Ammoniphilus sp. CFH 90114: one gene and its partners. The protein of the gene in region 2 interacts with the protein of the main gene of each other region in a pairwise test. Links are inferred from orthologs where the notes say so. Each region holds a gene or a part of one and is shown on either strand. Other genes may lie near its edges.

The links.
Region 1: the proteins of tuf (region 2) and mreB interact in binary tests that used the Bacillus subtilis proteins (3 or more experiments, as listed by UniProt). The link is inferred for Ammoniphilus sp. CFH 90114 from one-to-one orthologs.
Region 3: the proteins of tuf (region 2) and EIZ39_RS00445 interact in binary tests that used the Bacillus subtilis proteins (3 or more experiments, as listed by UniProt). The link is inferred for Ammoniphilus sp. CFH 90114 from one-to-one orthologs.

What each region holds. Positions count from the first base shown.
Region 1 is NZ_SDLI01000011.1:138,403-141,496, forward strand. The notes cover bases 162-3,094. They hold mreB (rod shape-determining protein), read right to left. Parts: upstream 2,161-3,094; coding sequence 1,162-2,160; downstream 162-1,161. Other genes in these bases: EIZ39_RS21020 (flagellar hook-basal body protein), read right to left, coding at 162-183; EIZ39_RS21025 (flagellar hook-basal body protein), read right to left, coding at 215-1,099; spoIIID (sporulation transcriptional regulator SpoIIID), read right to left, coding at 2,313-2,600; EIZ39_RS26845 (hypothetical protein), read right to left, coding at 3,012-3,094. In the rest of the region: more of EIZ39_RS21020, read right to left, coding at 1-161. UniProt on the Bacillus subtilis protein: Forms membrane-associated dynamic filaments that are essential for cell shape determination. Acts by regulating cell wall synthesis and cell elongation, and thus cell shape.
Region 2 is NZ_SDLI01000003.1:450,600-453,639, reverse strand. What follows is about bases 132-3,010. They hold tuf (elongation factor Tu), read right to left. Parts: upstream 2,227-3,010; coding sequence 1,036-2,226; downstream 132-1,035. Other genes in these bases: fusA (elongation factor G), read right to left, coding at 2,398-3,010; mnmH (tRNA 2-selenouridine(34) synthase MnmH), read left to right, coding at 132-922. Outside these bases: more of mnmH, read left to right, coding at 1-131; more of fusA, read right to left, coding at 3,011-3,040. UniProt on the Bacillus subtilis protein: GTP hydrolase that promotes the GTP-dependent binding of aminoacyl-tRNA to the A-site of ribosomes during protein biosynthesis.
Region 3 is NZ_SDLI01000001.1:94,987-98,104, reverse strand. Bases 86-3,042 are described here. They hold EIZ39_RS00445 (rod shape-determining protein), read right to left. Parts: upstream 2,106-3,042; coding sequence 1,065-2,105; downstream 86-1,064. Other genes in these bases: EIZ39_RS00435 (Maf family protein), read right to left, coding at 2,957-3,042; radC (RadC family protein), read right to left, coding at 2,219-2,902; mreC (rod shape-determining protein MreC), read right to left, coding at 102-1,046; mreD (rod shape-determining protein MreD), read right to left, coding at 86-105. Also shown: more of mreD, read right to left, coding at 1-85; more of EIZ39_RS00435, read right to left, coding at 3,043-3,118.

The DNA of each region.
Region 1 (3,094 bases), on a different replicon or contig from region 2:
GCGTCCTTCTTTTGAAGGTTCTTCCGGTGTAACCTTATATTGTTGGGCTAAAACGGATCCAAAGGATACTTCTTGGGCCTTATATCCATGAGTATTCGTATTAGCTACATTATTCCCAATGGAGTCCATCTTTAATTGCGCAGATCGCATTCCGCTTACTGCATTAATCATGGAAGTGTACACTTTCCTCACCCGCCTTGCTTTAAAATTTATATTATGTTAATCGGGAAGATTCAAATAACCGATCTAGAGTCTGATTGTACGCGGATAGAACACGCTGATTACTCTCTAAGGATCGAGAGGTTTGCATGAGTTCCACCATGGTTTGTTGTACATTGACGTTGGATCTCTCAATAAATCCTTGGCGCAGACGAACGAGTGGAGCTTCTGCTATCGCAGGTTCGCCTTGACCTTGCCAACGAAAGGCCCCATTTTCCGTCTTAATTAGATCATAGGGGTTGTCTAACTGAACTACTTGTAATCGTACGGAATAGATTTCTTCATCTGGTTGGCCTGGGTTTCGAAGTCCCGTATAGGCTTGTCCATTCTCATCCCACAGGTACCCTTGATCATCAATTCGATATTGATCTGAGGTAAGGACAATCGAGTTCCCCTCGGTATCAAGCACTAAATGCCCATCAGCAGTGACCAACTGATTCAAGGAGTCCAGCGTAAAGCTTCCATTTCTCGTGTATGACTTCTCTCCATTCCTCTCCACGGCAAGAAAGTGGCGAGGCTGAATCATCGTTCCGTTGACTTCCACAGGCTGAAGATGGTCATCGACTAATGCCACATCAAACGAATTTTGCGTTTCTTGCAGATCGCCCTGTCGAAAATTCGGAATCAATTCTTGTGTATACACGCCTTGAGCCAGCTTGCCAATCGGATGCTTCTGCATACCCATAAGAGGAGCATTCGGCGGAATGGGCGACTTCGTTCCATGCACAGCGGATAGAAGATATTCTGGAAAAGAACGAAAAACCGCATCATCCGTCTTGTATCCAGGCGATTGGCTATTAGCTAGATTATTAGTTAAGGCTTCCGAACGGCGCTGATTAGCCATCATTCCTGAAGCAGCAGAATACAATCCCCGAAGCATATGAACTCACCCTTCCCGTATGTATGGTATTCCTATTTTAGCATATCTTGTGAACCTGCGCCTTATATGTATCGACGTTTTACTCTGTCTAAGTTTTCCAGCATAATGCCGGTTCCCTTCGCGACACAAAACATCGGTTCTTCTGAAATAAGAACCGGAACGCGTAGTTCCTCAGCAAGGAGCTTGTCCATTCCATGAAGCAATGCTCCCCCACCTGTCAGCATGACCCCTTTATCAATAATGTCTGCAGACAATTCAGGTGGTGTTCTCTCCAATACATTCTTGGAGGCTTGAATAATATGGGTAACCGATTCAGCTAGGGCCTCATGAATTTCTTCTGATCTCACCGTGATGTTGCGTGGCAATCCCGATACCATATCGCGGCCACGAATATCCATCTCATCCTGTCGGCTTCCCGGGAACACGGTCGCAATCTTCTTCTTAATGTCTTCAGCTGTCCGTTCTCCGATCATGAGTTGGTACTTATGCTTGATATAACGCATAATATCAAGATCAAACTTGTCCCCTGCAATTTTAATAGAAGAGGCGGTGACGATATCTCCCATGGACAGTACTGCCACATCGGTCGTCCCTCCGCCAATATCCACCACCATATTCCCGCTCGGCATAAAGATGTCCATACCCGCGCCAATGGCTGCTATCTTTGGCTCCTCTTCTAAGTATACCGTTCTTGCACCACTGCGTTCGGCTGCTTCCCTAATGGCTTTTTGTTCAACTGAGGTGATGTTTGTAGGACAGCAAATCAAAATCCGAGGACGGACAAAGAAGCTTTTTACTCCGATTTTCGCGATAAAGTGCTTGAGCATCGCTTCCGTAATTTCAAAGTCAGCGATAACCCCATCTCTAAGCGGTCGAATTGCCACAATGTTGCCAGGTGTACGTCCCACCATGCGATACGCCTCGTTACCTACAGCCAACACTTTCTTCGTATGACTATCGATAGCGACCACAGAAGGTTCGTCTAGCACAATTCCGCGTCCTTTCACATAAATTAATACGTTCGCCGTTCCTAAATCGATTCCGATATCCTTCCCTAACATTTGCAAGGTCCTCCCTGTACTGGTTCATCTATATGAATGCTTTCCTTAGCGAGTAAGAAGCTCCAAATATATATCAATTCGATGCGAAACAAGGAATTCCTTTTTGTCCATTCGACATTTTTCACGTTTTTCCGGGGAGTGACAGGCACTCTTTACGCTAATTCTTCTGTAGCTCCTTTCTTCTGGCTTTTTGTCTTTCTCTTATACTTAATCTTGGTTGCCTCTCCTCCGCGAAGATGGCGGATGGATTTGTGATATTCCAATATTTCCTTTACCTTATTAGCCAATTCGGGGTTGATCTCGGGCAGTCGTTCGGTCAAATCCTTGTGCACAGTGCTTTTAGATACGCCGAATTCTTTGGCTATCTTACGAACGGTGTTGCGCGTCTCTACTATGTAGCGACCGATCTTGATGGTGCGCTCTTTGATGTAATCGTGCACTCCCCTCGCCTCCCTGTTAGAGATAGTCTGATACATTATATTGAGGCGAGTTCGTATATATGCGAGAAAAGTAAGGCGAAAGGCAGAAAATTCGTACTAACGAGGCGAAGAATCGGCTGTTGGGAGCTAGCGGACATCAGATTCCTTATTTCTTCTCAAAACGCGGCAAGGTAGCTTCTATCGGACTTGAGGTTCCTTATTTGCTCAAAAAAAGCCCTACCAAGCAGAAAATTAGTAAATTAACAAATTCCATGTCCGCACCACCTATAATTCAAGCATTTTTTGACCCAATAGCGCACCTGATGTCCGCAGGGATTAAAGAAAGGGAGACTCGCCAATTCTTTTGTCAGATCTCGCTACAACAACAAAAAGCCAGGGAGCCACCCTGACTTTCTATCTATACGCTATTATTTATGTTCCTATGACAATGGTAATTATGGTCACTAAAGTCATGGCGATAATCGTACCCGTAAAAGCAGCTAGAGCAGACTTCT
Region 2 (3,040 bases):
AACCACGTACAAAATCAAAGGGCAAGATCCAGCTAAGTGGCTCGGCATGGAGCTCGTCTCCCCTAAGATTCCACATTTAATGCAGTGTATTAGAGAGGTTTCTGAAAGTGGGAAAAAACCCATTATCTATTGTTGGCGAGGTGGCATGAGAAGCAAGTCAGTCGCTACTTTCTCCGAGATGGCAGGGTTGCAGGTCCAGCGCCTTACAGGCGGATTTAAACAATATCGTCAGTGGATCGTGGACAACTTAAACGAAACCATACTCCCTAATCGATTTATAGTCCTCCATGGGATGACCGGTGTAGGGAAAACCATGATCTTAGATCGATTAAAAGGGAAAGGGTTTCCTATCCTTGACCTTGAAGCGTGTGCAGGACACAGAGGATCGGTATTCGGTGGGATTGGCGCACCCGTGTATAATCAAAAAACCTTTGAGTCTAATCTATACCATCAATTAGAAAAGATAAAAGGTCTCCCCCTTGTCTTCATGGAAGCTGAAAGCAGAAGAATAGGAAAAGCCGTCCAACCTGAGTTCCTATTAGAGGCAAAGGCAAAAGGCATACACGTCGTCTTGGAAACTTCCGTTGAGATTAGAGCCAAGCGTATTTACGAGGAGTATGTAATACCCTATAAGTCTGAAGCACAGTTCCAAGAACGCGTAAAAGAAGCCGTTACACCCATACTCAAGCGATTCATACCAGCAATCAAAGACGAACTAATCCAGCATATTGATAAGGAAGACTATAAAAATCTAATCGTCCTACTATTAGAACAATACTATGATCCAAGATACCAGCATAAGCTTGAAGAATATGACGGACCATTCTACCATGTACGAGTTGACGATATAGAAGATACGGTAAAGCACCTTACCAAAATTATTCTGCAACATCAGCGGGATTCAACACTAGTCCAGGGCTAGACATATATCTACATCTAATAAACCGATCCCTATGGGTCGGTTTATTCTAATTATAAGTCTATAAAAAACAAAGAAGCCCAGCTATTACTAGCTGAGCTTCTTTATATTAAATACTACTCAAGGATTTTAGCAACAACGCCAGCGCCTACAGTACGTCCACCTTCACGAATAGCGAAGCGAGTTCCTTCTTCCATAGCGATTGTGCTGATCAATTCAACGTCGAAAGTTACGTTGTCACCAGGCATAACCATTTCTACGCCTTCAGCTAACTTGATGATTCCAGTTACGTCAGTTGTACGGAAGTAGAACTGAGGACGGTAGTTAGCGAAGAAAGGAGTGTGACGTCCACCTTCGTCTTTAGACAATACGTAAACTTCTGCAGTAAACTTGCTGTGAGGCTTAACGGAACCTGGCTTAGCCAAACATTGTCCACGCTCGATGTCTTCACGAGTTACCCCACGAAGAAGAGCTCCGATGTTGTCTCCAGCTTGAGCTTGGTCAAGAAGCTTACGGAACATTTCAACACCAGTTACAGTTGTTTGCTTTGGCTCTTCAGTTAAACCGATGATTTGAACTACGTCACCAACTTTAACGATTCCACGCTCAACACGACCAGTAGCAACTGTTCCACGACCTGTGATAGAGAATACATCCTCAACAGGCATTAAGAAAGGCTTGTCTACATCGCGCTCAGGAGTTGGGATGTAAGAGTCAACAGCTTCCATTAATTCATGGATCTTTTGAGCCCACTCACCAGTTGGGTTCTCAAGAGCTTCTTTAGCAGATCCCTTAACAACTGGAGTGTCATCACCAGGGAACTCATACTCAGAAAGAAGATCACGGATTTCCATTTCAACTAGCTCAAGAAGCTCTTCATCGTCAACCATGTCGCACTTGTTCATGAATACTACGATGTAAGGAACACCTACTTGGCGAGAAAGAAGGATGTGCTCACGAGTTTGTGGCATAGGACCGTCAGCAGCAGAAACTACTAGGATCGCTCCGTCCATCTGTGCAGCACCAGTGATCATGTTCTTAACGTAGTCAGCGTGTCCTGGGCAGTCAACGTGAGCATAGTGACGGTTAGCAGTCTCATACTCAACGTGTGCTGTAGAGATTGTGATTCCACGCTCTCTCTCTTCAGGAGCAGCGTCAATGCTACCATAATCCATAGCTGTAGCTCCACCACTTTGAGCCAATACAGTAGTGATAGCAGCAGTTAAAGTAGTTTTACCGTGGTCAACGTGACCGATAGTACCAATGTTAACGTGTGGCTTGTTACGTTCGAATTTAGCTTTTCCCATGAATTTAGCCTCCTTAAACATACAACGTTGGATTCAACGTGTTTTGTTATGAACTGTTTTAATTTAATTTATATAAGGAAAGGTATAAAAAGGCAAGATGCCCAACGATTATTTTATACCTTTCTTCTTAATAAGGGAAGACCTAATCTATTAAGAATTTGTTAACAAAGATTAAGCACCTTTGTTCTTCTTAATGATTTCTTCAGCTACAGACTTAGGAACTTCTTCGTAGTGATCGAAGGTCATTGTGTAGTTTCCACGACCTTGTGTACGAGAACGCAAGTTAGTTGCGTAACCGAACATCTCAGAAAGAGGAACGAATCCACGGATTACTTGTGCACCAGCACGAGCTTCCATACCTTCAATACGTCCACGACGAGAACTAATGTCTCCCATGATGTCTCCCATGTACTCTTCAGGAACAACAACTTCAACTTTCATCATTGGCTCAAGAAGAGCTGGGTTACACTTCTTACCGGCTTCTTTAAGAGCTAGAGATCCAGCCACTTTAAACGCCATTTCAGAAGAGTCAACATCGTGGTAGCTTCCGTCAACGATTGTCGCACGCACGTCAAGTAGAGGGTATCCAGCAAGAACACCATTCTTCATGGATTCTTCGATACCTGCTTGAACAGCTGGGATGTATTCTCTAGGAACAACCCCTCCGACAATCTTGTTAACGAATTCAAAGCCTGCACCAGCTTCAAGCGGCTCGAACTCAACCCATACGTGACCGAATTGTCCACGACCACCGGATTGGCGTACGAACTTACCTTCAACCTTAGCAGATCCACGGAAGGTTTCTTTGTAAGCA
Region 3 (3,118 bases), on a different replicon or contig from region 2:
AACTGCCACTTCTCGCCCATAAGCTTGCAAATGAAACACCTGAAAGACCGTTCCCTCTAAAACAAATAAGCCAAGTAGACCCGCAAATAATATCCCCCACCTCATCCTTGGTTCCCTTCCTCAGAACCATTCGTATCGGTGGTTGGAGTGGAAGGAGCGCTTGAACCCGGTAGCCCCGGCAAGGCCGGCACAGGAATTTCAGTCGGTGCGATGAGTGAGCGTTCGACAACAAATACTTTCTCTAATTGATTCAGGTTTGCACTGGGCCTAATATAAGCATCCTTAGTAAGAAATTGTTCATCTGTACGAACGGATACAATTTCCCCTAAGACTAGCCCTTTCGGTATTGTTCCGCCAAGCCCCGACGTAATCACCATCTGTTTAGGCTCAATCACAGATTGCATGGGGATCTTCCTCATAATCAACAGATTATTCTTAGGGTCATAACCTTCCACGACACCATAAATTCGCTCATCCCCTTGTATAATGGCACCAATATGATTTCCACGCTCAATATCTGTCACCAATTCCACTTGGGATGAGAAATGAGAGACGCTTTGAATTCTTCCAATATAGCCTTCAGGTGTAATAACAGCCATGTTTGGACTTATACCGTCCTTCGTTCCCTTATCAATAATTAAAGTATGATTCCAACGATCTGGGCTTCGAGCCACAACTTCAGCTATCCTCAATTTATAATCTGATAATTTGGATTGTTCAGCCTCCAACATTTTTCTTAATTGTTCGTTCTCTAGCTTCAACTCATTGAGATCTGCCGTAATTTGGGCAAATTGCTTAAGGTTTTGTTTTAAAGCTTTGTTTTCCTCATAAACAACATAAACATCTTTAATACTCTCAAAAAAGCCCGCTACAGCAAAAGCGGGCTTATAGACAATGGATTGAACAAACGCAAGGGAATCTCGGACAAATCGTTCTGGCCAGGTCGGAACCGGTCTGTCCTTTAAGGTAATTCCCATTGTCGTTACAAGTACAATTAGGCTAATCAATAACAACAGTAGTCTTCGCTTCACAAAAAAGTTAGACACGTATTAACACCTGCTTTTCTATCTTCCCCTTTTGGATCGGGCGGTAATGCCAGACTTTGATTTGAAGAGATGAAGGTTTTCTAATGCTCGACCCGTCCCGATGGCCACACAGTCCAGTGCATTCTCAGCTACCAAGACTGGCATTCCCGTTTCATCACTCAACAACTTGTCAAGATTGCGTAGAAGTGCCCCGCCTCCCGTAAGCACAATTCCACGATCCATAATATCAGCCGCTAATTCAGGTGGACTCTTTTCCAAAGTGACCTTTACTGCTTCGATAATACTCGTTACGGTTTCTTGTAGAGCATCCGTGATCTCATGGGAAGAAACTTCAATGGTCTTCGGTAATCCCGTAATTAAATCTCTTCCACGTATGTCCATCTTTTCATTAGCATCCGATGGTATAGCGGATCCAATCTCCATTTTTAACGTTTCTGAAGTTCTTTCCCCAATCATCAAGTTGTACTTTTTCTTAATATACTGAATGATGGCCTCGTCCATTTCATCCCCAGCTACACGGATAGAGCGACTTGTTACAATCCCCCCCAAAGAGATGATCGCGACTTCCGTAGTTCCACCACCAATATCCACTACCATACTCCCGGTTGGTTCCCAAACTGGGAGATCAGCTCCAATTGCAGCAGCAAACGGCTCTTCAATGGTATAAGCTTCCCTAGCCCCAGCCTGCTTCGTTGCATCCTCTACTGCTCGCTTCTCAACTGCCGTTATACCTGAAGGAACACAAACCATAACATTAGGCCGACGGGAAAGAATTCCTCGACTCTTCTGCGCTTGTCGGATGAAATAACGAAGCATGGTTGCTGTTGTTTCAAAGTCGGCAATAACCCCATCCTTCATCGGCCGAACAGCTACGATGTTACCCGGGGTACGCCCAATCATACTTTTTGCTGCGTTTCCAACCGCTTCAATCGTTCCCGTATCTGTACGGATAGCGACCACCGAGGGTTCCCGCGCCATAATACCTTTCCCTTTTACATAAACGAGCGTATTGGCCGTACCAAGATCGATACCCATATCCCGAGAAAAACCACCAAACATGCTACTTATCTCCTTCCATATCTCCTGCATCTATTAGGGGTTACATTAAATTACAATTATGTAAGTCCTGTTTGAATACTGACATTTTATTATAGATCTTTTGCTTAAACAATTCAAATGAGGCCTTTCTCCTTCAAGCTAATATATCGACCATCCCCAATGATAACATGATCTAATACATCAATGCCCATAATTTCACCTGCTGCCATCAGACGCTTAGTAACCTCAATATCTTCTCTGCTTGGAGTAGGATCGCCACTCGGATGATTATGTAGACAAATAAGGGAAGCACTACTCTTACGTACAGCTTCCTTGAAAACTTCACGAGGGTGTACAATCGATGAATTTAAACTTCCGATAAAAACAGTCGTCTGAGCAATAACCTGATTCTTCGTATTTAAAAAGAGGCAAACAAAATGTTCCTGAGTTAAATAGCGTAGTTCCTCCATCATAAGCTTGGCCACATCTTCCGGTGAGCGAATAGTCCAGCGTTCTTCTGGCGTGGTCTTCGCTACCCTCCTGCCTAACTCGATACCCGCCAGTAACTGGACAGCTTTAGCCGTTCCAATTCCTTTCACTTCAACGAGCTCTTCCAAAGAGGTATCTAAAAACTGACGCAAGCCCCCAACGTGGCTTAATACACGCTGAGCTAGGTTGATTACGGATTCCCCTGCTGTTCCTGTTCTCAACAAGATTGCAATGAGTTCAGCATTGGACAAGGCATCAATTCCTTTGCTCATCATCCTTTCCCTCGGAAGCTCGACCAACGGAAATCCTGACAGCCACTTTTCCCCCATGAAACATTCCCCTCACCTTCAATGTATTACAGGTTTCTCATTATATGTATGTCTCTATGGAGTAAGTATGGAAAAGCCAAATTCCTCTAGGTAACTCGCCATCATCTGTACAGGAAGACCAACAACAGAGAAATAGTCCCCAACGATACCTTCGACAAAAATAGATCCAAGACCCTGAATAGCATAGGCGCCGGCCTTGTCCATGGGTTCCTTAGT